DNA from 3 places in the Methylobacterium sp. P3_A11 genome. Region 2 is predicted to be linked to each of the others. Evidence: predicted binding sites of a transcription regulator. Region 2 holds the regulator's gene; each other region holds the start of a gene.

Region 1 (9,617 bases), on a different contig from region 2:
TAGCAAGGACGCATGGCGATGGCTTCGAGCAACTTCGCGGCGGGTGCCTACGCGGCCGTCCAGGGCCTCGCCGGCGGCCGGCCCGCGCCCCGGGTGCAGCCGACGACCGGCACCGGCACCGACTTCATGCAGATGCTCGGGCAGACCCTGGACAGCGTCGGCGATACCGGCCGCCGGGCCGACGCCCAGGCCGTCTCGGCCGCCACCGGCAAGGCGAATGTCGTGGATGTGGTCACCGCGGTGGCCGAGAGCGAGACCGCCCTCCAGACCATGGTGGCGGTTCGCGACCGGATGATCTCCGCCTACGAGGAGATCATGCGCATGCAGATCTGAACGGCCGTCCGGCACGTCCTCCACCCGCGCCACCGCCCATGCCCCTTGCACAGATCGCATCCCCATGACCGGCCTCGCCATCCTCGACATCGCCCGCGACGGCATCTTCGTCTTCCTCAAGGTCGCCGGGCCGCTGATGCTGGTCGCCCTCGCGGTCGGGCTCGCCGTCTCCCTGGTCCAGGCTCTCACGCAGATCCAGGAGCAGACGTTGATCTACGTGCCGAAGGTCGTGGCGGTGTTCGCCACCCTGCTGCTGATGCTGCCTTTCATGGGCGACGCCATGGCCGGCTACATGACCCGCATCGCAGCCCGCATCGCGGCCGGCGGCTGATGCGCGGGCCGGCCGCGACAGGCGAGGACCGCGCGTGCCATACGGGCGGCGATGAACCTGCTCCTGCCCGGCATCGCCTCGGCCTACCTGATCACCTTCGCGCGCATCGGCACGCTGATCATGCTGATGCCGGGCATCGGCGAGCAGACCGTGTCGCCGCGCCTGCGCCTCGCCTTCGCGCTGCTCACGACCCTGGTGCTGTTTCCGACCGTGCGGCCGCTGCTCGGCGGGACGGAGGGCGTAGCCGGCCCGCGGCTGATCGGGCTCCTGTTCGGCGAGACGATCGTGGGCCTGGTGCTCGGGCTGACCGTGCGCATGGTCCTCGCAGCCCTGCAGACCGCCGGTGTGATCATCTCGGCGCAGGTCGGCCTGTCCTACGCCATGTCGGTGGATCCGAGCCAGGGCGGCCAGCAGGTGGCGATCGGCAACTTCCTGTCGTTGCTCGGGATCACGCTGATCTTCGCCGCCGACCTGCACCATCTCGCGATCGAGGGTGTGGCCCGCAGCTACGAGGTGCTGCCGCCCGACGGCGTCCCGGCCTTCTCGGACGCGCTGATGCTGGCCACGAAGGCCCTCGCCCGGGGCTTCACCCTGGCGGTGCAGATCTCCGGTCCGTTCATCGCCTTCGGAATCCTATTCAACCTCGGGCTCGGCGTGCTCTCGCGGCTGATGCCGCAGTTGCAGGTCTTCTTCCTGGCGGTCCCGGCCTCGGTCCTGATCGGCATGCTGATCCTGATGGGCTGCCTGGGCGTCATGATGGGCGTGTTCCTGGACGATCTGGGCCGGTATCTCGGGGATTACGTCGGCCGCTGAGCGGCCGCGCCGCCCGCACCCCGATCCCTCGTCCGCGCTGAGAGCGACGCCCGATGGCCGACGATACCGACGACGAGGACAAGACCGAGGAGCCGTCCCAACGGCGGCTCGATCAGGCCATCGAGCGCGGCGACGTCGCGACCAGCAGCGAGATCAACACCTTCGCGATGCTGGGCGCGTTCACCCTGACGCTGCTGGTCGCCGCCCCCGGCATCGCCACCAACCTGCTGCACGGTCTCAAGGCTTACCTCGCCAACGCCTCCACCTTGCCGGACGACGCCACGGCGATGCGGGCGGCCATGACGCACGGACTGTGGCTGTGGCTCCAGGCGGTGGCCGTACCCGTGGGGGCGGCCATCGTGGCCGGGTTGGCCGCGGGACTCCTGCAGCACCCCCTGGTCTTCACCACCGAGACGCTGATGCCGAAATTCTCGCGCCTCTCGCCGATGGCGGGCGTGAAGCGGCTCGTCGGCGTCGAGGCCTTGTTCCAGTTCGGCAAGGGTCTGGCCAAGATCGGCGCCGTGGGCATCGTCGGCGGCGTGGTGCTGTGGAACGACCGCGACCGGCTGGAGGTGTTCGCACGCCTGGACCCGGCGGCGTCCCTGCCGGCGATCCTGTCCCTCAGCCTGCGGCTGCTCGCCGGCATGCTGTGCATGCACCTCGCGATCACGCTCGGCGATGCGCTCTACGCCCGGTTCCGCTGGCGCAAGCGCCTTCGCATGTCGAAGGAGGAACTCAAGCAGGAGATGAAGGAGTCGGAGGGCAACCCGGAGGTCAAGGGGCGCCTGAAGCAGCTGCGGATGGCCCGGGTGAAGAAGCGCATGATGGCTGCGGTCCCCACTGCCACCGTGGTGGTGACGAACCCGACCCACTACGCGGTGGCGCTGCGCTACGAGACCGGCATGGGCGCGCCCGTCTGCGTCGCCAAGGGCGTCGATGCCCTGGCGCTGCGGATCCGCGCAGTGGCCGCCGAGCACGGCGTCGCGGTGATCGAGAACCCGCCGCTCGCCCGGGCGCTCCACGCCACCGTGGAGATCGACCGCGAGATTCCGGCCGAGCACTACCGGGCGGTGGCGGAAGTCATCGGCTTCGTGCTGCGCCTGCGGAAGCGGGCGGCGTAGGGCGCGCGGGCGACAGCCGGGACCGTGAGGCGCGTGGAACCGGACGGCATTGTGAGCCGGAGACGGTCGCCGTGTCGGAAGGCCACGCTTCCTCCACCTTTTTTCGCGAGGCTGTAGCGAGGCTTGGCGCGACGAGAGTGGTGCCGCCCCGCGCGTGTCCTGTTATGGCCGGCAAGCCCAACCGGGTGACTGTTCTGGAATGAAGCCGATGGCCGATGTCACTGGACCTCCGGCGCCCGCCGCGAGCCCGCAGAATTCGGGTCTTCCGGTCTCGCAGGCGTCTGCCCTGGTGGGGACGGGCTCGATCGACCGCTCGGAGCAGCCGGGTCGGGTCGGGCTGCTGCTCGTGCTCGCCGGCCTCCTCGTCGGGGCGGCCATCGGCCTGTCCTTCGTGGCCAACGAACAGGCCCAGTCGCTCATCGTGTGGCTGCTCGCCCTGCTGGCCATGGCGGGCGTGTTCTTCCTGTTCGCCCTCGCCATCGGGGCGCTGCAGCTGAGCGGCAGCGCCGCCCGGGACGACATCACCAAGGGCATCGTCGATGCCTCGCCCGACGGGCAGCTCGTCGTCGAGGAAGGAGGCCGCCTGATCTACGCCAACGAGGCCTATCTGCGGATCGCCAGCGGCAACACCTTCTCCAACCTCGTGCCGGTGGAACGCATCCTCGTCGGCTCCCCGGAGGTCTCTGAGGCCGTCTATCGCCTGTCGCAGGCCTCGCGCGACGCCCGCGCCCATACCGAGGAGGTCCGGATGTCGCCGCCGCTCGGGCCGACAGCCGGCGATCGCGGCTTCGGGTGGTACCGGGTCTCGGTGCGGCCGCTCGCCCGTCCACGCCGGGCCGCCTCGCTCTGGACCGTGGCCGACATCACCGCCGAGCGGGAGCGGCAGGAGAACGTCTTCCAGGAACTCCAGCACGCCATCGACTACCTCGACCACGCCCCAGCGGGCTTCCTGTCGATCGATCCGGCCGGCGCCATCGTCTACATGAACGCGACCCTCGCGGCCTGGCTCGGCTACGACCTCGCCAGCGTCGGCCCCGGCGGCCCGCATCTGACCGAGATCGCCCCGGAGGCGGACGTCCTCGTCCGGACCGCAGGCCTGCCGGGCGAGGTGCGGACCGACCGCTTCGACCTCGACCTGCGCCGCCGCAACGGCCACACCCTGCCGGTGCGGCTCTATCATCGGGTCGCCTTCGGCAAGGACGGCAAGCCCGGGTCGTCGCGGACCTTCGTGATCAACCGGTCGGCCGGGGCCGAGACCGACGAGCCGCAGCGCGCCGCCGAGGTGCGCCTCGCCCGCTTCCTCAACAACTCGCCGATCGCGATCGCGACCCTCGACCGCGCCGGCTGCATCGCCCGGGCGAACGCCTCGTTCACCCGGCTGTTCGGAACCGTGCCGCGCCAGGCCGACGACGGCGCCCTCGACGGGGAGGGCACGCCCCGGGTCGAGCCGAACGTCGGCGACTCGGTGGCCGACCGCACCGCCCTGGAGGCCGGGCTCGCCCGTGCGGCGAGCGGCCGGACCGATCCGGAACCCATCGAGGTCCAGCTGTCGGGACCGGGCGGCCGCTCGGCCCGGGTCTGGCTCAGCCCGGCCGACGGCGGCGATCCGGGACAGCAGACCGACGAAGCCGAGCGGGTGATCCTGTACGCCCTCGACACGACGGCGCAGCGGCAGCTGGAGCAGCAGGTCGCCCAGGCCCAGAAGATGAACGCGGTGGGCCAGCTGGCAGGCGGCATCGCGCACGATTTCAACAACGTGCTGCAGGCGATCATCGGCTACTCGGACCTGCTGCTCGCGAGCCACCGGCCGACCGATCCGGCGTTCCAGGACATCATGCAGATCAAGCAGAACGCCAACCGGGCGGCGGGCCTCGTCCGCCAGCTCCTGGCGTTCTCCCGCCGTCAGACCCTGCGCCCGGAGGTGATGAACGTCGGGGAGGCGCTCTCCGAACTCACGCTCCTGCTCAAGCGCCTCCTCGGCGAGCGCGTCGCCCTCGAATTGAAGCACGGCCGCGAGGTCTGGCCGGTGAAGGCCGACGTCAACCAGTTCGAGCAGGTGATCGTCAATCTCGCGGTCAACGCCCGGGACGCCATGCCGGAGGGCGGCAAGCTGATGATCCGCACCGAGAACGTCACCGATCCGGGAGCAGCCAGCGGCGCCGAGGGACGTGGCGGGGCGCCGGCTGGCGACCATGTGCTGATCGAGGTGCGCGATACCGGCCAGGGCATCCCGCCCGAGCTGATGGAGAAGATCTTCGAGCCGTTCTTCACCACCAAGGAGATCGGCAAGGGCACGGGACTCGGCCTGTCGACGGTGTTCGGCATCGTCAAGCAATCCGGCGGCACCATCGACGTGCAGTCGAAGATCGGGGAGGGGACGGCGTTCCGGATCTACCTGCCGCGGCACGTGCCCGTGGCGGAGCCCGAGGAGGTGCCGTCCCTGCCTTCCGACACCACCCTGCCGCGGGCGGAGCCCCTCACGGCGATCGCCGCCTCGCCGAAGTCGGACGCCAAGCCTGGCGAGCCCGGCGCGGCGCCCGGCACCGCGACCAAGAGCGAGAAGCCAGCGCCGCGCAAGCCCGCGGCCGATCATACGGGGCAGGGGACCATCCTCCTCGTAGAGGACGAGGACCCCGTCCGCGCCGTCAACAGCCGGGCGCTCTCGGCCCGTGGCTACACCGTGCTGGAGGCCGCCTCCGGCCTCGAGGCGCTGGCCATCGTCCGCGAAGGCAGCCAGCCGATCGACCTCGTGGTCTCGGACGTGGTCATGCCCGAGATGGACGGACCGACCCTCCTGCGGGAGGTCCGCAAGCACCAGCCCGACCTGAAGGTGATCTTCGTCTCCGGCTACGCCGAGGATGCGTTTCGCAAGAACCTGCCGGAGGGCGAGACCTTCAACTTCCTGCCCAAGCCCTTCAGCCTCAAGCAGCTGGTCGAGACCGTCAAGAAGACCATGGCCGATTGAGGGACGGGCGCGCCCGAACCCTTCGGAACGGCGCGGGCTCGTGCGGAGCCCGTGCCACCCGCTCTCCGCGGGAAACCACCCACCGGCCCTTGCCGAAAGAGAACAAAACAGGTACACAAAGCGGGTGTTGGCGCGCGTTGTGAACTGCGCCCAACCCCTTCATAAGGAGCCCGCCAGATGGCCCAGCCCGCATTGAAAGTGGTCGACATGCCCCCGGTGGACAAGGACAAGTCCAAGGCCATTGACGCCGCCCTGGCCCAGATCGAGCGCGCCTTCGGCAAAGGCTCGATCATGCGGCTCGGCAAGAACGACAAGGTCCAGGAGGTCGAGACCATTTCCACCGGCTCCCTCGGGCTCGACATCGCGTTGGGCGTCGGGGGCCTGCCGCGCGGGCGCGTGATCGAGATCTACGGTCCCGAATCCTCCGGCAAGACCACGCTGGCACTGCACACGATAGCGGAGGCCCAGAAGAAGGGCGGTGTCTGCGCCTTCGTGGATGCCGAGCACGCCCTCGACCCCGTCTATGCCCGCAAGCTCGGCGTCAACCTCGATGACCTGCTGATCTCGCAGCCCGACACGGGCGAGCAGGCCCTGGAGATCACCGACACGCTGGTGCGGTCCGGCGCCATCGACGTCCTCGTGGTCGATTCGGTGGCCGCGCTCACGCCGCGGGCTGAGATCGAAGGCGAGATGGGCGAGAGTCAGCCCGGACTCCAGGCACGCCTGATGAGCCAGGCCCTGCGCAAGCTCACCGGCTCGATTTCGCGGTCGAACTGCATGGTGATCTTCATCAACCAGATCCGGATGAAGATTGGCGTGATGTACGGAAGCCCGGAGACGACCACGGGGGGCAACGCCCTGAAGTTCTACGCCTCCGTGCGCCTCGACATCCGCCGGATCTCGACCCTGAAGGATCGCGACGAGGCGATCGGCAATCAGGTCCGCGTCAAGGTGGTGAAGAACAAGGTCGCGCCGCCGTTCAAGCAGGTCGAGTTCGACATCATGTTCGGCGAGGGCGTGTCGAAGGTCGGCGAACTCATCGATCTCGGCGTGAAGGCCGGCATCGTCGAGAAGTCCGGCGCCTGGTTCTCGTACAATAGCCAGCGCCTCGGCCAGGGTCGCGAGAACTCGAAGGGCTTCCTGCGCGACAACCCGGAGATTGCGTCCAAGATCGAGGCCTCGATCCGGCAGAATTCCGGCTTGGTGGCCGAGAAGATCCTGGAGAACGCAACGCCGACGGCCGACGATCTCGAAGAGGGCGACGCCTAGGCGCTCGCGGCCGAACCCGTCGACGACCCGGATCGCCAAGCATTGAAGGCGGTCGCAACCCCTTCCGGGACCTGAGGGTCGCGGAGGGGGTTTCGCTTTGCGCCGGGACCGCCGCCCGTCGCATTCGCGGCTGGATGCAGCAACTGGATGCAGCAACGGGGGCCAACCGCGCGGCGGCAACACCCTAGGTCGCGCCGAACCGGAGCACCGGCATCGCTGCAACGCCTCTGGACGCAGCCGCGCCAACCGCGGCGGGCATTCCGCCTCGAGAAGCCCCGGCCCCTGACGGCGAACGCGCAAACGACGACGCCCGGAGCGAATCCGACTCGGGTGAGCCGAACTGCTTCCGGGCGTTCGTCGTTCGACCCTGGTGTTGCCGTCACCCAAGCGCTCAGGAGCGCATGCCGCTCGGCAACCGGATCGACAGAGACCGGGCGGATGCGGAAGACCGCGCCTGCCGCAGCCCCAGGATCAGGCGGCCTCGCCAGCCTCGGGGGCCTGGGCCACGTCGCCCTCGACCAGCTTCCAGGTCTTGGTCTTCGAGAACGGGCGGCACTCCTCGATGAACACCGTCTGCCCGACCTTGGCGACATTCGCCTCGTCGTGCGCGTGGTAGTTCTTCGAGCGACGCACGGTCTTCTTCATCACCGGGTGCGTGAAGCGACGCTCCACCTTCACCACGATGGTCTTCTCACCCTTGTCGCTGACGACGGTGCCCTGAAGGATGCGCTTCGGCATGGTGTTCTCCTAGAGGCCCGCGTCAGCTCTTGGGCTGCTGCAGCGTCTTGGCGCGCTGCAACGTCCGGACACGGGCGATGTCGCGTCGGACCTCACGGACGCGAGCGACGTTCTCGAGCTGGCCGGTGGCCCCCTGGAAGCGCAGGTTGAACTGCTCCTTCTTGAGGTTCAGCAACTCGTCATTCAACTGATCCGGCGACAACGCCTTCAGATCAGACACTCTCTGGGTCGACTTCACGATATCCTCCGTTCAGTCGGCGATGCGCTGGACGACCCGCGTGCGGATCGGGAGCTTCGCGGCGCCGAGGCGGAGCGCCTCCTTGGCGATGTTCTCGGCAACGCCGTCGACCTCGAACATGATCCGACCGGGATGCACGCGCGCAGCCCAGTAATCCGGGGCGCCCTTACCGGAGCCCATGCGGACTTCAGTGGGCTTCGACGAGACCGGCACGTCCGGGAAAACCCGGATCCAGACACGGCCCTGACGCTTCATCTCGCGGGTGATCGCGCGGCGGGCCGCCTCGATCTGGCGGGCGGTGACGCGCTCGGGCTCCACCGCCTTCAGGCCGAACTGGCCGAAGTTCAGCTCGAAGCCGCCCTTGGCCGCACCGTGGATGCGGCCCTTGAACTGCTTGCGGAAGCGGGTCTTTTTCGGTTGCAGCATGGCTTCCTACCTTACGCGTGCTCGCGCTCGCGGCGTCCGCGCTCGCGGCCGCCCTCGCCATCGCGCTCACGGCGTCCGCCGGAGCGGCCGCCCTCTTCCTGGGCCTTCTTGTCCTGGGCCATCGGGTCGTGCTCGAGGATCTCGCCCTTGAACACCCACACCTTGATGCCGCAGGTGCCGTAGGTCGTGAACGCCGTGGCGGTCCCGTAATCGACATCGGCGCGCAGCGTGTGCAGCGGGACGCGACCCTCGCGGTACCATTCCTGGCGAGCGATCTCGGCGCCGCCGAGACGGCCCGAGCAGTTGATCCGGATGCCCTCGGCGCCCAGACGCATGGCCGACTGAACGGCCCGCTTCATGGCGCGCCGGAAGGCGACGCGGCGCTCGAGCTGCTGGGCGATCGAGTCGGCCACCAGGGTGGCATCGATCTCGGGCTTGCGCACCTCGACGATGTTGATGGTCACGTCGGCCTTAGTCATCGTGCCGACGAGCTTGCGCAACTTCTCAATGTCCGCGCCCTTCTTGCCGATCACCACGCCCGGACGGCCCGAGTGGATGGTGACCCGGCACTTCCGGTGCGGGCGCTCGATGACGATCTTGGAGACCGCCGCCTGCTTCAGCTGCTTCATGAGGGCGGCGCGGATCGCGACGTCCTCGTGCATGAGCTTCGCGTAGTCGCCCTTGTTGGCGAACCAGCGGGAGTCCCAGGTCCGGTTGATGCCGAGCCGGAGACCGATCGGATTGACTTTCTGGCCCATCAGATCCTCCTCAGGCCGCTTCGGCCTGGCGGACTTCGCGAACCACGATGGTGAGGTTCGAGAAGGGCTTCAGGATACGCGCGCCGCGGCCGCGGGCGCGGGCGTGAAAGCGCTTGAGAACCAGCGCCTTGCCCACGAAGGCCTGGGAGACGACTAGGTCGTCCACGTCCAGATCGTGGTTGTTCTCGGCATTGGCGATGGCGCTCTCGAGGCACTTCTTGACCTCGGTTGAGATCCGCTTGCGCGAGAACTGCAACTCGGCGAGCGCCGTGTCGACCTTCTTGCCGCGGATCATCTGCGCCACGAGGTTGAGCTTCTGCGGGCTGACGCGCAGCATGCGCGCGACGGCCTTGGCCTCGTTCTCGGGGAGCGCGCGGGGGGTGGCTTGCTTGCCCATCTCAGCGCCTCTTCGCCTTCTTGTCGGCCGCGTGGCCCGGGAAGGTGCGGGTCGGCGAGAACTCGCCGAACTTATGCCCGACCATTTCCTCGGTGACGTAGACCGGGATGTGCTTCTGCCCGTTGTGCACACCGAAGGTGAGCCCGACGAACTGCGGGAGGATCGTGGAGCGGCGGCTCCAGATCTTTATGACCTCGGAGCGCGAGGAGCCCCGCGCCGCCTCGGCCT
Region 2 (9,617 bases):
CCTCCTATGGGCTCGACCTGAAGATCGCCGAGGAAGGGTTCCGCCGGGCGGGCCTCAACCTGATGTTCGTGATCTAGCCGGAAGGCCGCACCCTCGTCCGGCCCAGCCCTCTCGGGATGCGGGCGCCGGCCTGACATGGCGCGCGATACCAGGGGCTGACTCACCGCGCAGCTTCGACCGACCCCGATCGCACGGGATCAGGATCGGCGGGCGGCGCGGCCGGCTCAGCGGTAACCGAAGCGGCTCTTGGCGGCGGCCAGGAGGTGGAGGGCTTCGCCCGACTTGCCGGCCGAGCATTCCGCCGCAGCCTGGGCGAGGTCGGCGTTGAAGCGGTCGCCCACCGGCTTGTTGAGATTGCCCGTGGCCACGTCGCTGTCGACGATCGCCTTGGTGCGGGCGATCTCGGGACCGCAGCCGCTGCCCGTGGGCAGCGCGATCGGAGCCGGGACGATCGGCGAGGGCTCCGCGACCGCGGGGGCGCTGCGCTGCTGGCAGGCGCCCAGCGCCGCGACGGCGAGGGCGGCGAGGCTGAGGCGCATCGGCAGACGGGACGCGGGCACGGCGATCATCCTGTTGGGGCGCGGGGGGGGCTGCGCCGGCAGGGTTTTGAGCCGAGCGTGGCAGTGGGTCAATCGGCGCGGCGACACGCCAGCCCGACCTACGATGCGGTCAGGCTGAACCGGAGCCGCAAAATTCCACGGCCCAAGAAGGAGGTCGGCGCGCGCCGCTGCCAAATCCGCTCAGCGGCGCGCACCAAATCGTGACGGCGGCTACTTGGCCTTGTCGGCGAGCGCCTTCAGGCCGGACTCGTAGATGCCCTGGATCGCATCGGTGGCGACCGTGTCCGGCGCGCCCTTGGCGTTGAAGGTTCCGGTCCAGGTCACCTTCGAGCCCGAACCCGCCGGGGCGACCGAGAGGGTGGACTTGTAGTCGGAGACCGGCAGCGGGCTCTCCAGGATCGTGTAGGTGTAGCTCATCACCTTGTCGTCCCGGGAGACCTGCTCCTCCTTGATGGTGCCGCCACCCTTCAGGCTGAGGGTGCGGACCTTCATGCCGTCCTTGTCGGAGAGCGCGCATTTCTCGATGGCCGGGTGCCAGTCGCCGATGCCACAGAACTCCCCGATGGTCTGCCAGACCTTGGCCGGGGGCGCGGCGATATCGGCCGAGCGGGTCACCTCCAGGGCGTAGCCCGGCACGGTGGCCGCGGCGAGCGCCAGGGCGGCCAGGGGAAGGGATCGGCAGAAAGCGAAGGGCATCTCGGGGTGTCTCCGTCCGTCTCAAATCGCGACCGGGGCCGCGCAGGCTCTGATGGCCGCAAGGGAGCTAGGCCGAAGCGACTCGTTCGGCAATAGGCCTCGACGTGGAAGCGACGCGGCGACGATCAAAGTGAGCCGAGTGTTTCTGGTCTTGCCGTATTGGTCGATCAAAACAGATCGACTTTTGAACGTGACCAATATTACCGCGAATATGTTCGCTCGGGACGGATGGCGGGACTCTCACGGGTCTCGACGCGTTCGCGGGAGAGACGCACGGGTAGCGTAATGATCCGTCTATATACTCAGCTTTAGGTCATGCGTGGTACCTATATTTTTGAAAAACAAAATATAAAGCTTGTATTTGGCAGCAAAGACGCGAGCTATCCGGACTTTTTCTCTTAATCTGTCTCGTCTTGATTCCGTTGCGGATTGCTGCGAACTCGGCAGCGCTGCATAGGAGCAGGACGCTGAACGGCAGGCCGATCCGGAGCGGCTGTCGGCTCGGGCTAGGCGCGACGCGATGCTGATGGCCGAGATCCGGCGCGTTCAAGCGGCGAACTTCGGCGTCTGCTGGCTCAGGAAGGCGTGGCGTCAGCTCGCCCGCAAGGAGATCGCGGTGGCGCGCGGCACGGTCGCCCGGCTGATGCGGGCGATGGGCTTGGCCAGCGTCGTGGTGCGCGGGCGCAGGGTCCGCACCACCGTGCCCGATCCAGCTGCGGCCGGCCCCCCGCGACCCGGGTAATCGGAAGTTCAAGGGAGCAGGCCCTACGCGAGCGCCACCCCTTTGCCGGAAGCGGCCCCGTCGGCCATCCTCGATCTCCTCAACAGGCTGCAGACGCCGCGCGGCCCGAATAGTAAAGTCGCCTTCGAACACCCGCCCTGATATCAATTTCCCAAAGTGGTGCTAGCGCGGGCCGAGACCCGGATTGCGGCCTGGCAGGCGCGGAACCACCGTGCCGCGCCGCTCGATCGGCGCGTCGCACGCGTAGGCGAATTCGCTCTTCAGCGGATCGAACACGGTCTCGCCGGTGATCCGGCAATCTTCCCGCACCGTCTCGTCGAGATAGGCCCGGGCGGCGGTGCGGAAGCGCTTCACCCGGGTCGCGTCCGGCTCCGGATCGATCCGCGCCTCGCTCAGGTTGCAGCCGGCATATTCGCGCAGGGCGTTCGAGACGATCAGCATCCGGCGCTGCTGCCGGTTATCGTAGACCTCGTAGGGCTCCTTGCAGCCGATCGTCACCACCTGAGGGGTGAGCGCCACATAGTTCCGCGAGATATAGGAAAACCCGGTGGTGCAGCCGGCGAGGCCGAGGGCGGCGAGGCCGAGGGGCAGCAGAGCTGCGGGTCGTCGCATCCGCGTCATTCCAAGCTGGTCCCGGCCCGCGTCCCGGATCCGCCGCCTCTCCGGCGGGGCACGGGCCAGCATTGAAACGGCTCCGCTTGCGCCGTCAATGCGTTTCTCGGCCCGTCCCGTCCGGCGAGGCGCCGGATCGGCCGCATGGCCGGGCCGACACCGGTCCAAGCGTAGCGGTCCCGCCCTTGCAGAACACTTGCGGAACGTTTAACCTGTTCGTGATTTGTTTCGGAGACCGTCACGTGGCGGTCCGCCAAGCCGCGAGTCCCCCGTCGATGCTCACGCGCAAGCAGCTGGACCTCCTGCGATTCATCCAGAGCCGGATGCAGGAATGCGGTGTCCCGCCGTCCTTCGACGAGATGAAGGACGCCCTCGACCTCAAGTCGAAATCGGGCATCCACAGGCTGATCACGGCCCTCGAGGAGCGCGGCTTCCTGCGGCGCCTGCCGAATCGGGCGCGTGCCATCGAGGTGATCCGCATCCCCGAGAGCCTGACCCAGGCGCCCCCGACCGCGGCTTCGGCAGAGCCTCGCCGGTTCACGCCGAGCGTGGTCGAGGGCGGCAAGTCCAAGCAGCCGCCCGCACCGGCGAGCACGCGGATCCTCGACGAGGCCGGCCGCGCCATCTCGATTCCCGTGATGGGCCGGATCGCGGCCGGCACGCCGGTCTCCGCGATCCAGAACCAGAGCCACGCCATCACCCTGTCGCCGGACTTCGTGGCCGGCGGCGAGCACTACGCCCTTGAGGTGCGCGGCGACTCGATGGTCGAGGCCGGCATCCTCGACGGCGACCTCGTGGTGATCCGCAAGCAGGACACTGCCAACACCGGCGACATCATCGTGGCCCTGATCGACGACGAGGAGGCGACCCTCAAGCGCCTGCGTCGCCGGGGCTCCTCGATCGCCTTGGAAGCCGCCAATCCGGCCTACGAGACCCGCGTGCTCGGGCCCGACCGGGTGCGCATCCAGGGACGCCTGGTCAGCCTCGTCCGCCGCTACTGAAGCGGCTCGGCGGGCGCGTCGCCGGAGACGGCGCCGTTGCCTGACCCGTCGGTTTCCGGAGGCGGAGCCTCCGCGGTGTGGGATCCGTCCGACCCGGATGTGACGGGCGTCCGCAGGCGCGGCTCACGTGCCGGTCCCGGCCGCCAGGGTACGGCGCGGCCGTCGGCACGGGTGTACCGGGTGGCGAAACCGTCACCCTCGGCCCGGAGGGCGACCGCTCCGTGGGCGGTGAGGACGCGCCGGTCGATCACCAGCGGGCGCGTGCAGGTCGGGGGCGCCACGAGGCCGGTGATCACCACTGCGGCGCGGGCGCAATCCTCCGGGAAGGCGCGCCGATCCCGGACGAGGGCCACCGCTCGGCCGTCCGGCAGGCGCGCCGTGCAGCCGAGGTGGTCGCAGCGGCCGCTGCCCTGCGGTGCGACCAGCGTTGCGGGCCGCCGTCCGTCACCGTCCGCCTTCAGCCATTGCTCGAGGACGAAGCCGGAAGGGCTGCCCAGCACCGTGAGGCGTCCGTCTGGCCCCCGGACCGCGGCTCCTGCGCCCTGTCGGTCGACGTAGAGGTCGTAACGGTCCGGCCTGGCCGCGAGGACGAGGCCGACCAGGGCAGGCGCCAGGGCGAGCCAGCGCAGGCGCGAGGCTGGGAGCGTCGCCAGCAGCAGGCCGAGGGTCAGCAGGATCAGCGCCGACGTGCCGAAGGCCGGCACGACGACGATCGCCCGCTCGAACCCGGCGATCCAGTCGGAGACGACGAGCATGCCCCCCACCGCCTGACCCATCAGCCACCAGATCGGCCGGTCCTGGGCGAAGGGATAGGCCAGGATCCCGATCACCGCCGACGGCATCACCACGAGGGAGACCAGCGGCAGGGTCAGTGCGTTCCCGACAAGCCCGAAGGGCTGAACCGTCTGGAAATGATAGGTGGCGAAGGGCGCGGTCGCGATCTGGGCCACGAGGGTCGTGGCCAGGGTCCCGGTCACCGCCGAGAGGCCGGTGCCGACGAGCCGCCCGAGCCGCCCCGCCCCGGGGCGCACGAACAGCCGCCCGTCGATCAGCCGGGCGCAGGCGATCAGCCCGGCCACGGCGCCGAACGACATCTGGAAGCTCGGGCCGAGCAGGCCCTCGGGCTCCCGGGCGAGGGCGATCAGGGCGGCCAGCGCGAGGTTGCGCATCGACAGGGCCGGCCGGTCCGCCAGGATCGCGCCCAGCATGATCAGGGTCATGATCAGGGAGCGCTCGGCGGCGATGTCCCAGCCCGAGAAGGCGCAGTAGGCGGTGACCCCGACCATGGCGAAGCCGGCGGCGATCTTCTTGATCGGCCAGACCAGCGCGCAGTACGGCACCGCGGCGAGGACCGCCCGCACCAGCCAGAAGACCACGCCGGCGGCCAGCACCATGTGGAGCCCCGAGATCGACACCACGTGGTAGATTCCGGCGGCGCGGAGCGCGTCGTTGGTCGCCGGCGCGATCAGTCCCCGCTTGCCCGTTACAAGAGCCGCCGCCACCGCGCCCGCTTGTCCCCCTGCGGCCTGCGCGATCCGGCGGGTCAGCGCGTTGCGGGCCTCGTCCAGCAGAGCGGCGAGGCGCAGGCTCATGGGCGGCGGCTCGGTCGGCGCCCGGATCGCGACCGCGCCGACGAGCGAGCCCACCGCGCCGAGTCCCTGGAAATACGCGTCCCGGGCGAAGTCGTAGCCGCCCGGCCGGGCGGCCTCCGGCGGCGGCAGCAGCCGGGCGGTGGCGGCGACGACGTCCCCGGGGCGCGGGATGGGGGTCCTGCGGAACGAGACCCGCACCCGCACCGGCCGCGACTCCGGCGCGAGCCCCGCGAAGGTCTCGACGCGGATGATCAGTCGGGCGCCGACCTCCCGCTCGTCGAGCGCCTCGACCATCCCGACCAGCGGGCCGATGGTGGTGCGGGTGAGGATCGGGGCGGCGACCTGCGCGACCCGCCAGGTCGCCGCCGCGAAGCCGAGGAACGCGGCCGCCACGCCGAGGGCCAGCGCCAGGGCCGCCGGCCGCGCCCCCAGGATCGGGGTCGGCGCCAGGGCGAGACCCGCGCCGATCAGGGGCGCGGCTAGGAGCGGCGTGCCATCCGCCGCCACGAAGTAGATGAGGATTCCGGCCCCGAACGCCACGGCCAGCCAGGGGAACAGCCGGCGCTGTTCGGCCTCCCGGACGAGGCCCTTGGCCACCCAGTGGCGGACTGCCGGGAGGGCGGGCGCGCGCGGGCCGGCCAGCGCCACAGCGCCACCCGCGAGCCTCGCGCCGATCCGTCGCATTGCCGCCACCCCGCACCGCGCGACCTGTCGTCGGCGGCCGGGCGATTCCCCAGGCGATTCTTAACCCATCCGCAGGCCCGTGCTACAGCCGGCGCTTCGTGCTACGGGCGCCGTGTCGAGACCCATCGACGCTCTCTCCGCCGCCCCGCCTCCACCCCTTCGCGCCTCGCCCCCGAACCTATCGGACCGATGTCCTCAGCCGTCGTCACGCGCTTCGCGCCCTCGCCCACCGGTTACCTCCATATCGGCGGAGCCCGCACGGCGTTGTTCAACTGGCTCTACGCCCGCCACACCGGTGGCCGGATGCTGCTGCGGATCGAGGACACCGACCGGGAGCGCTCGACCAAGGGCGCGATCGACGCGATCCTCGACGGCCTGTCCTGGCTCGGCCTCGACTGGGACGGCGACGTGGTCTTCCAGTTCGCCCGGGCCGAGCGCCACCGCGCCGTAGCCGAGGAGCTGCTGGCTGCGGGCCGCGCCTACCATTGCTACGCTACCGCCGAGGAGCTGGCGCAGATGCGCGAGACCGCCCGCGCCGAGGGCCGCGCGCCCCGCTACGACGGGCGCTGGCGCGACCGGGACCCGTCCGAGGCCCCCGCCGGGGTCAAGCCGGTGATCCGCCTGCGCGCGCCCCTCACGGGCGAGACCGTGGTCGACGACGCCGTCCAGGGTCGCGTCACCTGGGCCAACAAGGACCTCGACGACCTCGTGCTCCTCCGCTCGGACGGCACGCCGACCTACATGCTCGCCGTCGTGGTGGACGACCACGACATGGGCGTCACGCAGATCATCCGCGGCGACGACCACCTCACCAACGCCGCGCGCCAGACCCAGATCTTTTCTGCCCTCGGCTGGGAGGTCCCGACGATGGCGCACATCCCCCTGATCCACGGGGCCGACGGAGCCAAGCTCTCGAAGCGCCATGGCGCCCTCGGCGTCGAGGCCTATCGCGACCTCGGCTACCTGCCGGCGGCCCTGCGCAACTACCTCGTCCGCCTCGGTTGGAGCCACGGCGACCAGGAGGTCTTCTCCACCGAGGAGATGGTCGCGGCCTTCGATCTCGGCTCGGTCGGGCGCTCGGCGGCGCGGTTCGACTTCGCCAAGCTCGCCAACCTCAACGGCCTCTACATCCGCACCAGCGCGGATGCCGACCTCGTGGCGGCGATCGAGACCATCCTGCCGAATGTCGGCCCCGCGCGCGGCCTGTCGGCGCCGCTCCCGGCAGACCTGAAGGACAAGCTGACCCAGGCCATGCCGGGTCTGAAGGAGCGTGCCAAGACGCTGATCGAACTCCTCGACAGCGCCTATTACCTGTACGCGCAACGCCCCCTGGCGTTGGACGAGAAGGCCGGCGCCCTTCTCTCCGACGAGGGCCGCGCCCGCCTCGCGGGTGTTCGCCCGGCGCTCGAGGCGCTGACCGACTGGAACGCGGCCTCGACCGAGGGCGCCGTGCGCCTTTACGCCGAGACGGCCGGATGCAAGCTCGGGCAGGTGGCTCAACCCCTGCGCGCCGCGCTCACGGGCCGCACCACCTCCCCGCCCCTGTTCGACGTGATGGCGGTGCTGGGCCGGGACGAGACCCTGGCCCGGCTCGGCGATCAGGTGCCGCAGGGCTGAGACGGCCGGGCGCAGCCGGGAGCCCAGCGCCCCGGCCCGGATTTCGCTTGGCGGAATATGCTTGGCGTCGGGGTCGGGTTGTCACCGACCCCGTTGCTGCTGCAGTGCCGTTTGGGTAACCCATGCCAGTGAGCACCCGCAGCATAATGCGTGGTGCTCAGGCCCCCGGGACCGGCTCGGGCAGCCCGAGGCCGGCATCCGCCACGTCGCCAGAGAAGGGTCCACGATCCATGAGCGCACCCAGCACCATCACCGTGGACGGCAAGTCGGTCGAGCTGCCGGTTAAATCCGGCACGATCGGGCCGGACGTGATCGATATCGGCAAGCTCTACGCCCAGACCGGCGCCTTCACCTTCGACCCGGGCTTCACCTCGACGGCCTCGTGCGAATCGAAGATCACCTACATCGACGGCGACGAGGGCGTGCTGCTCTACCGCGGCTACCCGATCGAGCAGCTCGCCGAGAAGGGCGACTTCCTCGAGACCTGCTACCTGATGCTGTTCGGCGCCCTGCCGACCGCCGCCCAGAAGGCCGATTTCGACTACCGGGTCACGCGCCACACCATGGTGCACGACCAGATGAACCGGTTCTTTACCGGCTTCCGCCGCGACGCGCACCCGATGGCCGTGATGGTCGCCTCCGTGGGCGCGCTCTCGGCCTTCTACCACGACTCGACCGACATCACCGATGAGAGCCAGCGGCTGATCGCGTCGATCCGCATGATCGCCAAGATGCCGACGCTCGCCGCGATGGCCTACAAGTACTCGATCGGCCAGCCGTTCGTGTACCCGAAGAACGACCTCGACTACACCTCGAACTTCCTGCGCATGTGCTACGCTGTGCCGTGCGAGGATTACGAGGTGAACCCGGTCTTCGCCCGGGCGCTCGACAAGATCTTCATCCTGCACGCCGACCATGAGCAGAACGCCTCGACCTCGACGGTGCGGCTCGCGGGCTCGTCCGGCGCCAACCCCTTCGCCTGCATCGCGGCCGGCATCGCCTGCCTCTGGGGGCCGGCCCATGGCGGCGCCAACGAGGCGGCCCTCAAGATGCTGATGGAGATCGGCACCCCCGAGAACGTCAGCAAGTACGTCGCCAAGGCCAAGGACAAGAACGACCCGTTCCGCCTGATGGGCTTCGGCCACCGGGTCTACAAGAACTACGACCCGCGCGCCCGGATCATGCAGCACACCACCCACCAGGTGTTGAAGGAACTCGGCAAGACCGACGATCCGCTGCTGCACGTCGCCATGGAGCTGGAGCAGATCGCCCTCAAGGACGAGTACTTCATCGAGAAGAAGCTCTACCCGAACATCGATTTCTACTCGGGCATCACCCTCAAGGCGATGGGCTTCCCCACCGACATGTTCACGGTGCTGTTCGCGGTGGCCCGCACGGTGGGCTGGATCGCCCAGTGGGCCGAGATGATCGAGGATCCCTCGCAGAAGATCGGCCGTCCGCGCCAGCTCTACGTGGGTCCGGCCCAGCGCGATTACGTGCCGGTCGATCAGCGCGGCTGAGGCGGGACCTGTCCCGGGACGCGACCCAGGACACGACCATGGGGGCGGCCGAAAGGCCGCCCTTCGCGTGTGCGGAGGCCATCGATCTCCGCCTGCCCTGCCGCCCGCCCTACGACTGGGCGGCGATCCGCGCCTTCCTGGCCAAGCGCGCGATCCCGGGCGTCGAGACGGTGGCGCCCGACGGCTCGGCCTACCGGCGCACGGTCCGCGTCGCGGGTCGGTTCGGCCACCTGACGGCGGAGCCCGGCACGGATTGCCTGCGCGTCGTCCTCCGCGGCATCGATCCCGGACACGCCGCCGCGGTGGCGGAGCGCCTGGGCCGCCTGTTCGACTGCGACGCCGACCCGGCTGCCATCGCCGGCTGCCTGGCCCGGGATCCGGTCCTGGCCCCCCTCGTGGCGGCCCGGCCCGGGCTGCGCCTGCCGGGCGCCTGGGATCCGTTCGAGACCGGCTGCCGGGCGATCCTCGGCCAGCAGGTTTCGGTCTCCGCCGCGATCGGGTTGGCGGGCAGGCTTGTGGCGGCGTTCGGGACGCGGCTGCCGGAGCCGGTGGGCGTCCTGACCCACGTCTTCCCGACGGCGGCGGATCTGGTC
Region 3 (9,617 bases), on a different contig from region 2:
GCCGTGCCTCGTCGGGATCGCCGGGATCCGCGTCTCAGTAGAAGGGGCGGGGGCCGTAGAAGCCGTAGGGCCGATAGACCGGCCGCGGCCGGTAATAGCCACCGTAGCCCCCGTAATAGACCGGCCGTCTCCAGTACCCGTAGGGCCGGGGACCCCAGTTCGGCCGGCAGATGCCCCAGGGATTGGGATGGAAGCCGGGGCCGCAGCCCCCGGCCGCCTCGGCGGAACCGGCGAGCCCGAGGCCGCCGGCGATCGCGGCGGCCATCACGAGCGCCTTCGCGCGCGGTGCGCTCAGAATCGTCATGATTGCATCTCCTCAACGCTTCCGGCGGATCGAGCGCCGGCCATCGGAGATTCGGTCCCGCAACCTGAACCGTCGCTGAGCCGTAGGTTGTGACCGGTGCAGGCCCGGGGCGGCATCGCCGCGTTCCGGGCGCGGGTTGCGTCCCCGTGCAGGCCGGCGACGGCCCGGTCGGGCTCCCCCTTCAGTGCAGCGACGGCGTGCGCAGGAATCGCTCCCGATCCCCGGAGACGAGGGCGAGCTTCACGCCGCGCCCCTCGCGGCGGACCGTCAGGGGCACCCGCACCCCGGCCTCCCCCAGCGCCCAGACGCTGCGGAACAGGGCGGCGAGATCGGCCACGGGCTCGCCGGCCACCGCCTCGATCACGTCGCCGGCCTGGAGCCCGCCGGTCTCGGCCGGCCCGTTATCGGCCAAGCCCATCACGACGATGCCCTCCTCGCTCTCGGTGGCGTAGAGGCCGAGCCACGGACGCGGCGGCCGATCGGCCCGCCCGCGGGTGGCGAGGTCGTCGAGGATCGGCGTCAGCAGGTCGATAGGCACCACCATGTTGATCGGCCGCGCCCCGACGGCTCCGCCCTGCTGCAGCTGCAGCGAGCCGACGCCGAGGAGTTCCCCCTGGGAACCGATCAGCGCGGTGCCGCCCCAGTGCGGATGCGCGGGGGCGGTGAACAGCGCCTCGTCGAGGACGTATTCCCAGTAGCCGGCGAATTCCTGCCGGGCCACGACCTCGACGGCGACGCAGCGCTGGCGCCCGCCCGCCCCCGCCAGCACTGCCCGGTCGCCGGTCTTCAGCCCGGCCGAGCGGCCGATCGGGAGGGCCGGCACGCCGAGGCTGCCCAGCGCCTGGACCAGGCCGAAGCCGGTGGCGGCATCGAAGCCGAGGACGTGGCCGGGCACCGAGCGTCCGTCCCGGGTGGTGAGCCAGACGCTCTCGGCCTCGGTGACGAGGTAGCCGATCGTGAGCACCAGCCCGTCCTCGCGGATCACCACGCCGTTGCCGGCGCGTTCGGTGCCGAGGGTCTCGGCCGTGAAGGCGCTCTCCGGCACCCGCGCCGACAAGGCCAGCACGGCGGAGAGCGCCCGGTCGAGGTCGTAGCCGTAATCGGCAGGCCTGGGCTGGGCCTGCGCGGGGATCTTCCACTCGCCCTGCGTCGCCATGACAATCCTTCGGCTCGTCCGCCTGCGCTCCGGCCGGCACCGGAGCCGCACCATCGGCACACCATAGGATGTCCGCGCTGTCCGCGTCACCCGCGGCCCGTTGCGGCGGATGGCTCGGCCGGCGCGGGGCGGGCCGCGCACGCAAAAAAAACCGCCCGGCGGAGGCCGGGCGGTGCGCCGTCCCGGAGGACGGCCTGTCGGAGATCCGGGCGCCCCGGCCGCGCGGCGGCGGGGAGCCCGGTGTCTCGGGAGGGTCTCAGTACTTGCGGACCAGCGGCGCCGGGATCGGCGAGGCGGCCGGAGCCGGCGAGTACAGCGGAACGATGAACCGGATCCAGCCGTCCGTGGAGTAGTCGCTGCGGGTGCGGCCGAACGCGTTGGCGTACTGCGCACCGGTCACGACGTCGCGGGCGACGTAGGCCTGGACGGTGAAGATCTTGAAGTCGTAGCCGATGAGGCCACCGATGGCGAACCGGCCGCGGTTGCCGGCCGCCGCGCTGGCCTGGCTGATGTCGAAGTTGTAGGTGCCGTAGGCGATCGGACCGATCTCGAAGTTGCCGAACTTCTTCGTCGCCGTGAGGTCGAAGTTCAGCGAGTCCGACAGGCGGATCGGGCCGATGGCGGCGCCGACCTGACCGGGGAAGCGGCCGGGCGAGTCGTAGATGTTGGCGGTCAGGTTGGCGGTCAGGTTCCAGCCGTCACCCGTGTAGCTGCCGGCGACGCCGAAGCGGTAGGTGTTGGAGGAGAGCTGCGGCAGCACCGGGGTGGCCGTCGTGCCGTTGGCGGTGATGATCGAGCCGCGGTCGCCGTTCAGGTCGTTCAGGTAGGCGCCGCCGAGCAAGCTGACGCCGAAGTTGCTGCCGAGGTCGAAGGCCCAGATGCCGCCGACGAAGGTGCCGACGTTGATCGAGATGTCCTTGTTGCGCACGCCCGCCGGGTTGCGAGTGAAGGCAAACACGGTCGGGGGCGCCACGAGCAGCTCGACGCGGCCGCCGAACGGCACGAACGGAGTCGACCAGACCAGGACCGGGATGTTGACGGCCGTGTCGGGATCGTTCCGGCCGTCGGTGCGGCGGTAGGTGAACGTGTTGATCGCGTAGAGGCCTTCCGGCAGCGGCGCACCGACCGCGAGGCCGACCTGCTCGCCCGGAACCGTCGTGGTCTGCGCCTGCGCGATCGTCGAGGTCATGCCGACCGTGAGCGCGACCGTGCCGGCCGCGAGCCAGTTCTTCATCATTTTCTCATTCCTTCCCAAGGTCACACGGCTTCCGTCCCGCATTCGGCACTTCCCTGCCGGTCTGCTCGCCTATCGCGGCTGCCGGCTTTGGACCTACCGAGCGCCCCCACGGAGCCTGCCCGTCTCAACGTCTGCGACTATTCTACAGAGACCTGCGGAAAGACAGTGGAATGCTCGCCGAAACGCCACAACCGGCTGAACCGTTGCGCAAAAGCCGCATTTTTGCGGCGATGCAACACTGTCCCCAGGCATCGGCCAAACGGGGTGCCCGGCAAAATATCGTTGAATGGTCAAGCTGTTGTCGCGCCGGATCATGGGAGAATCCGGCAAGCTCCCGGGGTTGATCGGGCAGGTCCGCGGTCCGGACGTGCGGGCCGGGATCCGGCTCCGGACCAGCCCGCAACCGGTACGGTCCGGGGCCGCGCGGCTCGAATCACCGCCCGCGCCGGCGCGTTCCGGACGGCACCCGGCAGAAACTGCCGCCTCGGTGCCGGTGGATTCGCGCCGCCTCTGTCCGGGCGACCGGATTCGCGCGGGGTCCAGCCGGCCGGTTCCGGGACCCGGCGCGTGAAGCCGGCCGCCGATCCGGGCCGGGTCGCTACTCGGCGGCGCGGCTCCGGCGCGGCGGCGCGGCAGGCCGCCGCTCCAGCACCTCGCGCAGGAACCGGCCGGTATGGCTGGCCTTGGAGCGGGCGATCTCCTCCGGCGTGCCCTGCGCCACCACCCGGCCGCCGCCGTCGCCGCCCTCGGGACCCATGTCGATCACCCAGTCGGCGGTCTTGATCACCTCGAGATTGTGCTCGATCACCACCACGGTGTTGCCCTGGTCGACCAGTTCGTGGAGCACCTCCATGAGCTTGGCGACGTCGTGGAAGTGCAGGCCGGTGGTCGGCTCGTCGAGGATGTAGAGGGTGCGCCCGGTGGCGCGCTTCGACAGCTCCTTGGAGAGCTTCACCCGCTGCGCCTCGCCCCCCGACAGGGTCGTGGCCTGCTGGCCGACATGGACGTAGTGCAGGCCGACCCGCTTGAGGGTCTCGAGCTTGTCGCGGATCGCCGGCACCGCCTTGAACAGCTCGGCCGCCTCCTCGACGGTGGAGTCGAGCACGTCGGCGATGGACTTGCCCCGGTACTTCACCTCCAGGGTCTCGCGGTCGTAGCGCTTGCCCTTGCAGACGTCGCAGGTGACGTAGACGTCCGGCAGGAAGTGCATCTCGATCTTGATGACGCCGTCGCCCGAGCAGGCCTCGCAGCGCCCGCCCTTGACGTTGAACGAGAAGCGCCCCGGCTGGTAGCCGCGGGCCTTGGCCTCCGGCAGGCCGGCGAACCAGTCGCGGATCGGCGTGAAGGCGCCGATATAGGTTGCGGGGTTCGAGCGCGGCGTGCGCCCGATCGGCGACTGGTCGATGTCGATGACCTTGTCGAGATGCTCGAGCCCCTCCAGCCGTCCGTAGGGAGCCGGGTGCTCCAGGGCGCCGTTCAGCTTCTTGGCGATGGCCTTGTAGAGGGTGTCGATCACCAGGGTGGACTTGCCGCCCCCCGAGACGCCGGTGATGCACGTGAACGTGCCCAGCGGGATCTCGACTTCGACGTCCTTGAGGTTGTTGCCCCGTGCGCCGAATAGCCCGAGCGTGCCCTTCCGGGCCTTCCGACGGGCGGTCGGCGTGCGGACTGCCATCGCGCCCGTGAGGTACTTGGCCGTGAGGGAGGCGGGATTGGCCAGAACCTCGGCGGGGGTGCCCTGCGCGATGATCTCGCCGCCGTGGATGCCGGCCCCCGGGCCGACATCGACCACGTAGTCGGCCTGCAGGATCGCGTCCTCGTCGTGCTCGACCACGATCACCGAGTTGCCGAGGTCGCGCAGGCGCTTGAGCGTGCCGAGCAGCCGCTCGTTGTCGCGCTGGTGCAGGCCGATCGACGGCTCGTCGAGGACGTAGAGCACGCCGGTCAGCCCCGAGCCGATCTGCGAGGCCAGCCGGATGCGCTGGCTCTCGCCCCCCGAGAGCGAGCCCGAGCCGCGGGAGAGCGTCAGGTATTCGAGGCCGACATCCACGAGGAAGCTCAGCCGGTCGCGGATCTCCTTGAGGATCCGGACCGCGATGGCGTTCTGCTTGGCCGTGAGCCTCTCGGGCAGCTCCGAGAACCAGCGGTGCGCCTCGCTCACCGACAGGGCGGTCACGTCGGCGATGTCGGCCATGGCGACCTTCACGGCCAGCGCCTCGGGCTTCAGCCGCTTGCCGCCGCAGGCGGCGCAGGGCGTCTCGCTCATGAAACGCCCGATCTCCTCCCGCACCGCGTCGGAATCGCTCTCCTTGTAGCGGCGCTCCAGGTTCGGGATCACGCCCTCGAAGGGCTTGTTGACCGTGTACTTGCGCAACCCGTCGTCGTAGGCGAAGCGGACCGCCTGCTTGCCCGAGCCGTACAGCACGATGGCGCGGGCCGTCTCCGGCAGGCTCTGCCAGGGGACGGCGGTCTTGAAGCCGAACTGCTCGGCCAGCGCGTCGAGCGTCTGGCCGTAATAGGGCGAGGTCGATTTCGCCCAGGGTCCGACCGCGCCCCGCTTCAGGCTGAGGGCCGGATCCGAGATCACCAGCTCGGGGTCGATCCGCATCTCGTGGCCGATGCCGCTGCAGGTCGGGCAGGCGCCGAACGGATTGTTGAACGAGAACAGCCGCGGCTCGATCTCCGCGATGGTGAAGCCCGAGACCGGGCAGGCGAAGCGCGACGAGAAGGTGATGGTCCGGGGCGCCTCCCCCTCGGGGGCGTCGGCGAAGACGATCTCGCTGATGCCGTCAGCGAGTTCCAGCGCGGTCTCGAAGGAATCGGCGAGCCGCGCGGCGATGTCGGCCCGGACCACGATCCGGTCGACCACCACGTCGATGTCGTGCTTGAACTTCTTGTCGATCTTGGGCACGTCGTCGATGGCGTAGTACTCGCCGTTGACGCGCAGCCGCTGAAAACCTTTCTTTTGGTATTCGGCGATTTCCTTGCGGTACTCACCCTTGCGGCCGCGGACCACGGGCGCCAGCAGGTAGAGCCGGGTCTTCTCCGGCAGTTCCAGCACGCGGTCGACCATCTGCTGGACGGTCTGGCTCTCGATCGGCAGGCCGGTGGCCGGCGAGTAGGGGATGCCGACCCGCGCCCAGAGCAGGCGCATGTAGTCGTAGATCTCGGTGACCGTCCCCACGGTGGAGCGGGGGTTCTTCGACGTGGTCTTCTGCTCGATGGAGATGGCCGGCGACAGCCCGTCGATCTGGTCGACGTCGGGCTTGGACATCATCTCCAGGAACTGGCGGGCATAGGCCGAGAGGGACTCGACGTAGCGGCGCTGCCCCTCGGCGTAGATCGTATCGAAGGCGAGCGACGACTTGCCCGAGCCCGAGAGCCCGGTGAACACCACGAGCTTGTCCCGGGGGATGGTCAGGTCGACGTTCTTGAGGTTGTGCTCCCGGGCGCCGCGGATGGTGATGACCCGCCGGTCCTCGGCCGGGGTCGGGGCGGCGTCGAACAGGGCCTCCAGCTTGGCGTCGCGGGCGGCCTCCTCCGGCCGGGCCGCTTGTCCGGCCTTCGCGCGGTGCGGCTTGGGCTGGGCCGGCTTGGGCTGTGCCGGCTTGGCGGCTTCGTCCTTCGGAGCCGTCGCCTTCGGAGCCGTCTTGGCGGCGGATTTCGGCGTGGCGATGGGACTGGCTTGGGCGGCGCCGGCGCGGCTTGCGGCACGACTTCCAGCTTGGGCTTTGGCCATGAGGGCGGCGGTCTTTCGAGGCGTCGACGCAGTCGGATCGGAGTCCGGATCGGATTCGCGCGCGGGCCAGCCGCCGCTCCGACACATGTCGAGCCCGAGGGGGCCGACGGCAAGGTGGGGCCGGCGGGACGCAGGCCCGTCATGCACCGCCCTTGCTAGAACGAAACGCGTACGACGACAACCACCCGTGGATCGGCTTCCGTGCCGGCGCGCGCGGCGAGGCGATCCCGGGGCGCCACACGGATCGCGCACGGATCGCGCAAAGATCGCGGTTGCGCCGCCCTCGGTGGCTGCGCTGCGCGCGACGACGGACCGGTGTTGCACCGCGGGCGTCCAGGCCCCACGTCGCCGAGGCCCGCCCTCAGACCCCTTCCCGCCGACCGGTGCCGATGCCAGCGCTCGACCTGACCGACCCGGCCGCCCTCCGCGCAGCCGAGGACCGGGCCGCAGCCCAGCGGCGGCTGTCCACGCGGCTCCTGTTCCTGATCGTCGGCATCGCCAACGCCACCTGGGCGCCGCTGGTGCCGCTGGTGAAGGCGCGCGCCGGCCTCGACGCGGCGGGGCTCGGGCTGCTGCTCCTCACCTTCGGCATCGGCTCGCTCCTGGCGATGCCGGGCGCCGGGGCGGCGGCGGAGCGGCTCGGCTACCGGCCCGTCCTGCTCGCCGGGACGGGGGCGATCGGCCTCGCCCTGCCGGTTCTGGCTGTGGGCGCGGGGCTCGTGCCGCTCACCCTGGCGCTGCTGCTGTTCGGGGCCGGGATGGGGGCGGTGGACTGCGTCATGAACCTGCAGGCGGTGGTCGTGGAGCGCGCCGGCGGGCGGCCGATGATGTCGGGTTTCCACGGCCTCTACAGCCTCGGCTGCATCCTCGGGGCGCTGCTCGCCAGCGGCCTGCTGGCCAGCGGGATCGGCGCGGGCTGGAGCGTGCTGATCCTGGCCGGCGGGATCGCGGTCCTGTTCGCGGCGGCCTGGCCCGGCATCCTGGATGGGGAGCGGGGCGGGGGCGGCCCCGCCTTCGCGCTGCCCCGCGGCCCGGTACTGGTTCTGGGCCTGCTCTGCTTCGTCGTGTTCCTCACCGAGGGCTCGGCCCTCGACTGGAGCGCGGTGTTCCTGATCCAGCAGCGCGGGCTCGACCCGGCCTGGGCGGCCCTCGGCTACGCGGCCTTCTCGGTCACCATGACCGCCGGTCGGCTGACCGGTGACCGGGTCGTGGCCCGGCTCGGCCGGCGGCGCGTGGTGATCCTCGGCGGCCTGCTGGCGGCGGCCGGGCTGGCGCTCTCGGTCGTCGTTCCGGCCTGGGAGGCGGCGCTCGCCGGCTACGCCCTGGTCGGGGCGGGCTGCGCCAACATCGTCCCGGTCCTGTTCACGGCAGCGGGCCGCCAGACCGCGATCCCCGCGCGCGTCGCGGTGCCGGCGGTGACGACGCTGGGCTATGCCGGGGTGCTGGCGGGGCCGGCCCTGATCGGATTCGTGGCGCAGGCGCTCGGCCTGCCCGCGGCGTTCCTGCTCGTGGCGGCCCTGCTCCTCGGCGTGGCGGCGACCGGGCGGTCCCTGCGGGTGTGAGGCTCACGCCTCGGCGTTGCGCGCCAGGAAGGTCGCGGGGCTGCCGTCCTCCGGGTTCACGAAGACGATGTCGGTCGGCGCCCGCCGGGGCGTGTCGATCGACAGGAAGGTCACCGGCGCGCCGGACTCGATCTCCGGCATCGCGTGGACCGTGCCCTTCTCGAAGACCAGCAGCTGGCCGGGGCCGAACGGGGCCACCGAAGCGGGGTCGCCCATCCAGAACGTGCCCCGTCCCGACAGGCAGTACAGGTACTCGTCGCAGGTGGCGTGGTAGTGCGGCGGGGTCGGCCGGTAGACCCGGAACACCCGGGCGCTCGCCGCCGCCCGGTCGGTCAGGTAGGTGTCGACCAGGAGGGTCTGGGCGCTGTCGGGCAGGGCCGCCGCCAGCGCCGCCACGTCGAAGATGCCGGTCCCTGCCTCCGCCATCGCGTCCTCCTCAATCCGAAAACCCTGCGAGCACGATCTTGCCCTTGGCCCGCCCGCTCTCGATCAGGGCATGGGCACGCCGCAGGTTCGCGGCATCGATCCGCCCGTAATGCTCTCCCAGGGTGGTGCGCAGGCGGCCCGCGTCAACGAGGCGAGCGATCTCGTCGAGGAGCGCGCCCTGGGCGGCGATGTCGGCGGTGGCGAACATCGACCGGGTGAACATGAACTCCCAGTGCAGCGACAGGCTCTTGCGCTTGAGGAGCCCGACATCGAGGTGCTCCGGATCGTCGATCAGGGCGAGGCGGCCCTGGGGGGCGATGAGGTCGACGATCGCGGCGAGGTGCGCGTCGGTGTTGGTCGTGGAGAAGACCAGACCCGGCGCGCCGAGGCCCAGGGCCGCCACTTCGCCGGCGAGGGGCCGGGAATGGTCGACCACGTGGTGGGCGCCGAGGTCCCGGCACCAGTGCGCCGTCTCGGGCCGCGACGCGGTGGCGATCACGGTGAGGTCGGTGAGCGCCCGGGCGAGCTGGATCGCCACCGAGCCGACGCCCCCGGCACCGCCGACGATCAGGATCGCCGGGGCGGCGCCCGGGACCGGCTTGTCCGTGTCGAGACGGTCGAACAGGGCCTCCCAGGCGGTGATCGCGGTGAGCGGCAGGGCGGCGGCCTGCGCCCAGTCCAGCGATGTCGGCTTGTGGCCGACGATGCGGGCGTCGACGCAATGGTATGCGGCGTTCGTCCCCGGCCGGGTGAGGTCGCCCGCGTAGAACACGGCGTCGCCCTCGGAGAAGCCCTCGACCTCCGCGCCCGCGGCGACGACGGTGCCGGCCGCGTCCCAGCCCAGCACCTTGACGCCGCCGGTCTCCGGCTCGGCCCGGCGCCGAACCTTGGTGTCGACAGGGTTCACCGAGACCGCCTCGACCTTCACCAGCAGGTCGCGCGGGCCGGGCTCGGGCTGCGGCAGGTCGCAATCGACCAGGGCTTCGGGATCGGTGATCGGCAGGGACTTGCGGTATCCGACGGCGCGCATAGCGGCCTCCTCTGGCTTGCCGTCCGGGAGATGCCGCCCGTCTTCACGCGCCGCAAGTCCGCGCATCAGACGATCGTGCCGGGCAGGATACCGTCGGCGCCGTCGCCATGCCCCGCACCCGCCGCCATATCGGCGCCCGCAGCCCCGGCTGCGCCGCCGCGGC

Evidence for each region. Region 2 encodes LexA, which represses DNA repair genes until DNA is damaged. Its sites were predicted from a motif close to TGTTCNNNNTGTGTTCNG; they were not measured.
Region 1: a site for LexA is predicted at 5,662-5,679, ahead of recA (recombinase RecA). Genes of this name have one in related genera too.
Region 3: a site for LexA is predicted at 6,593-6,610, ahead of uvrA (excinuclease ABC subunit UvrA). Genes of this name have one in related genera too.

Annotation. Positions count from the first base shown of each region.
Region 1 is NZ_JBFUGA010000030.1:10,443-20,059, forward strand. It holds gene fliE (flagellar hook-basal body complex protein FliE) at 19-333, shown strand; gene fliQ (flagellar biosynthesis protein FliQ) at 398-664, shown strand; gene fliR (flagellar biosynthetic protein FliR) at 716-1,477, shown strand; gene flhB (flagellar biosynthesis protein FlhB) at 1,531-2,598, shown strand; gene cckA (cell cycle histidine kinase CckA) at 2,807-5,563, shown strand; gene recA (recombinase RecA) at 5,771-6,832, shown strand; gene rpsQ (30S ribosomal protein S17) at 7,304-7,570, opposite strand; gene rpmC (50S ribosomal protein L29) at 7,593-7,808, opposite strand; gene rplP (50S ribosomal protein L16) at 7,821-8,234, opposite strand; gene rpsC (30S ribosomal protein S3) at 8,246-8,992, opposite strand; gene rplV (50S ribosomal protein L22) at 9,003-9,389, opposite strand; gene rpsS (30S ribosomal protein S19) at 9,391-9,617, opposite strand, start outside.
Region 2 is NZ_JBFUGA010000023.1:13,412-23,028, forward strand. It holds gene fdhE (formate dehydrogenase accessory protein FdhE) at 1-77, shown strand, start outside; gene AC1DXK_RS10060 (hypothetical protein) at 225-569, opposite strand; gene AC1DXK_RS10065 (SRPBCC family protein) at 771-1,256, opposite strand; partial or broken gene AC1DXK_RS10070 (IS3 family transposase) at 1,723-2,029, shown strand; gene AC1DXK_RS10075 (hypothetical protein) at 2,161-2,610, opposite strand; gene lexA (transcriptional repressor LexA) at 2,886-3,611, shown strand; gene AC1DXK_RS10085 (ComEC/Rec2 family competence protein) at 3,605-5,887, opposite strand; gene gltX (glutamate--tRNA ligase) at 6,077-7,504, shown strand; gene gltA (citrate synthase) at 7,735-9,024, shown strand; gene AC1DXK_RS10100 (DNA-3-methyladenine glycosylase family protein) at 9,063-9,617, shown strand, end outside.
Region 3 is NZ_JBFUGA010000130.1:582-10,198, reverse strand. It holds gene AC1DXK_RS27135 (GCG_CRPN prefix-to-repeats domain-containing protein) at 35-304, opposite strand; gene AC1DXK_RS27130 (S1C family serine protease) at 486-1,460, opposite strand; gene AC1DXK_RS27125 (transporter family protein) at 1,717-2,697, opposite strand; gene uvrA (excinuclease ABC subunit UvrA) at 3,296-6,436, opposite strand; gene AC1DXK_RS27115 (MFS transporter) at 6,826-7,998, shown strand; gene AC1DXK_RS27110 (cupin domain-containing protein) at 8,002-8,424, opposite strand; gene AC1DXK_RS27105 (zinc-binding alcohol dehydrogenase family protein) at 8,435-9,454, opposite strand.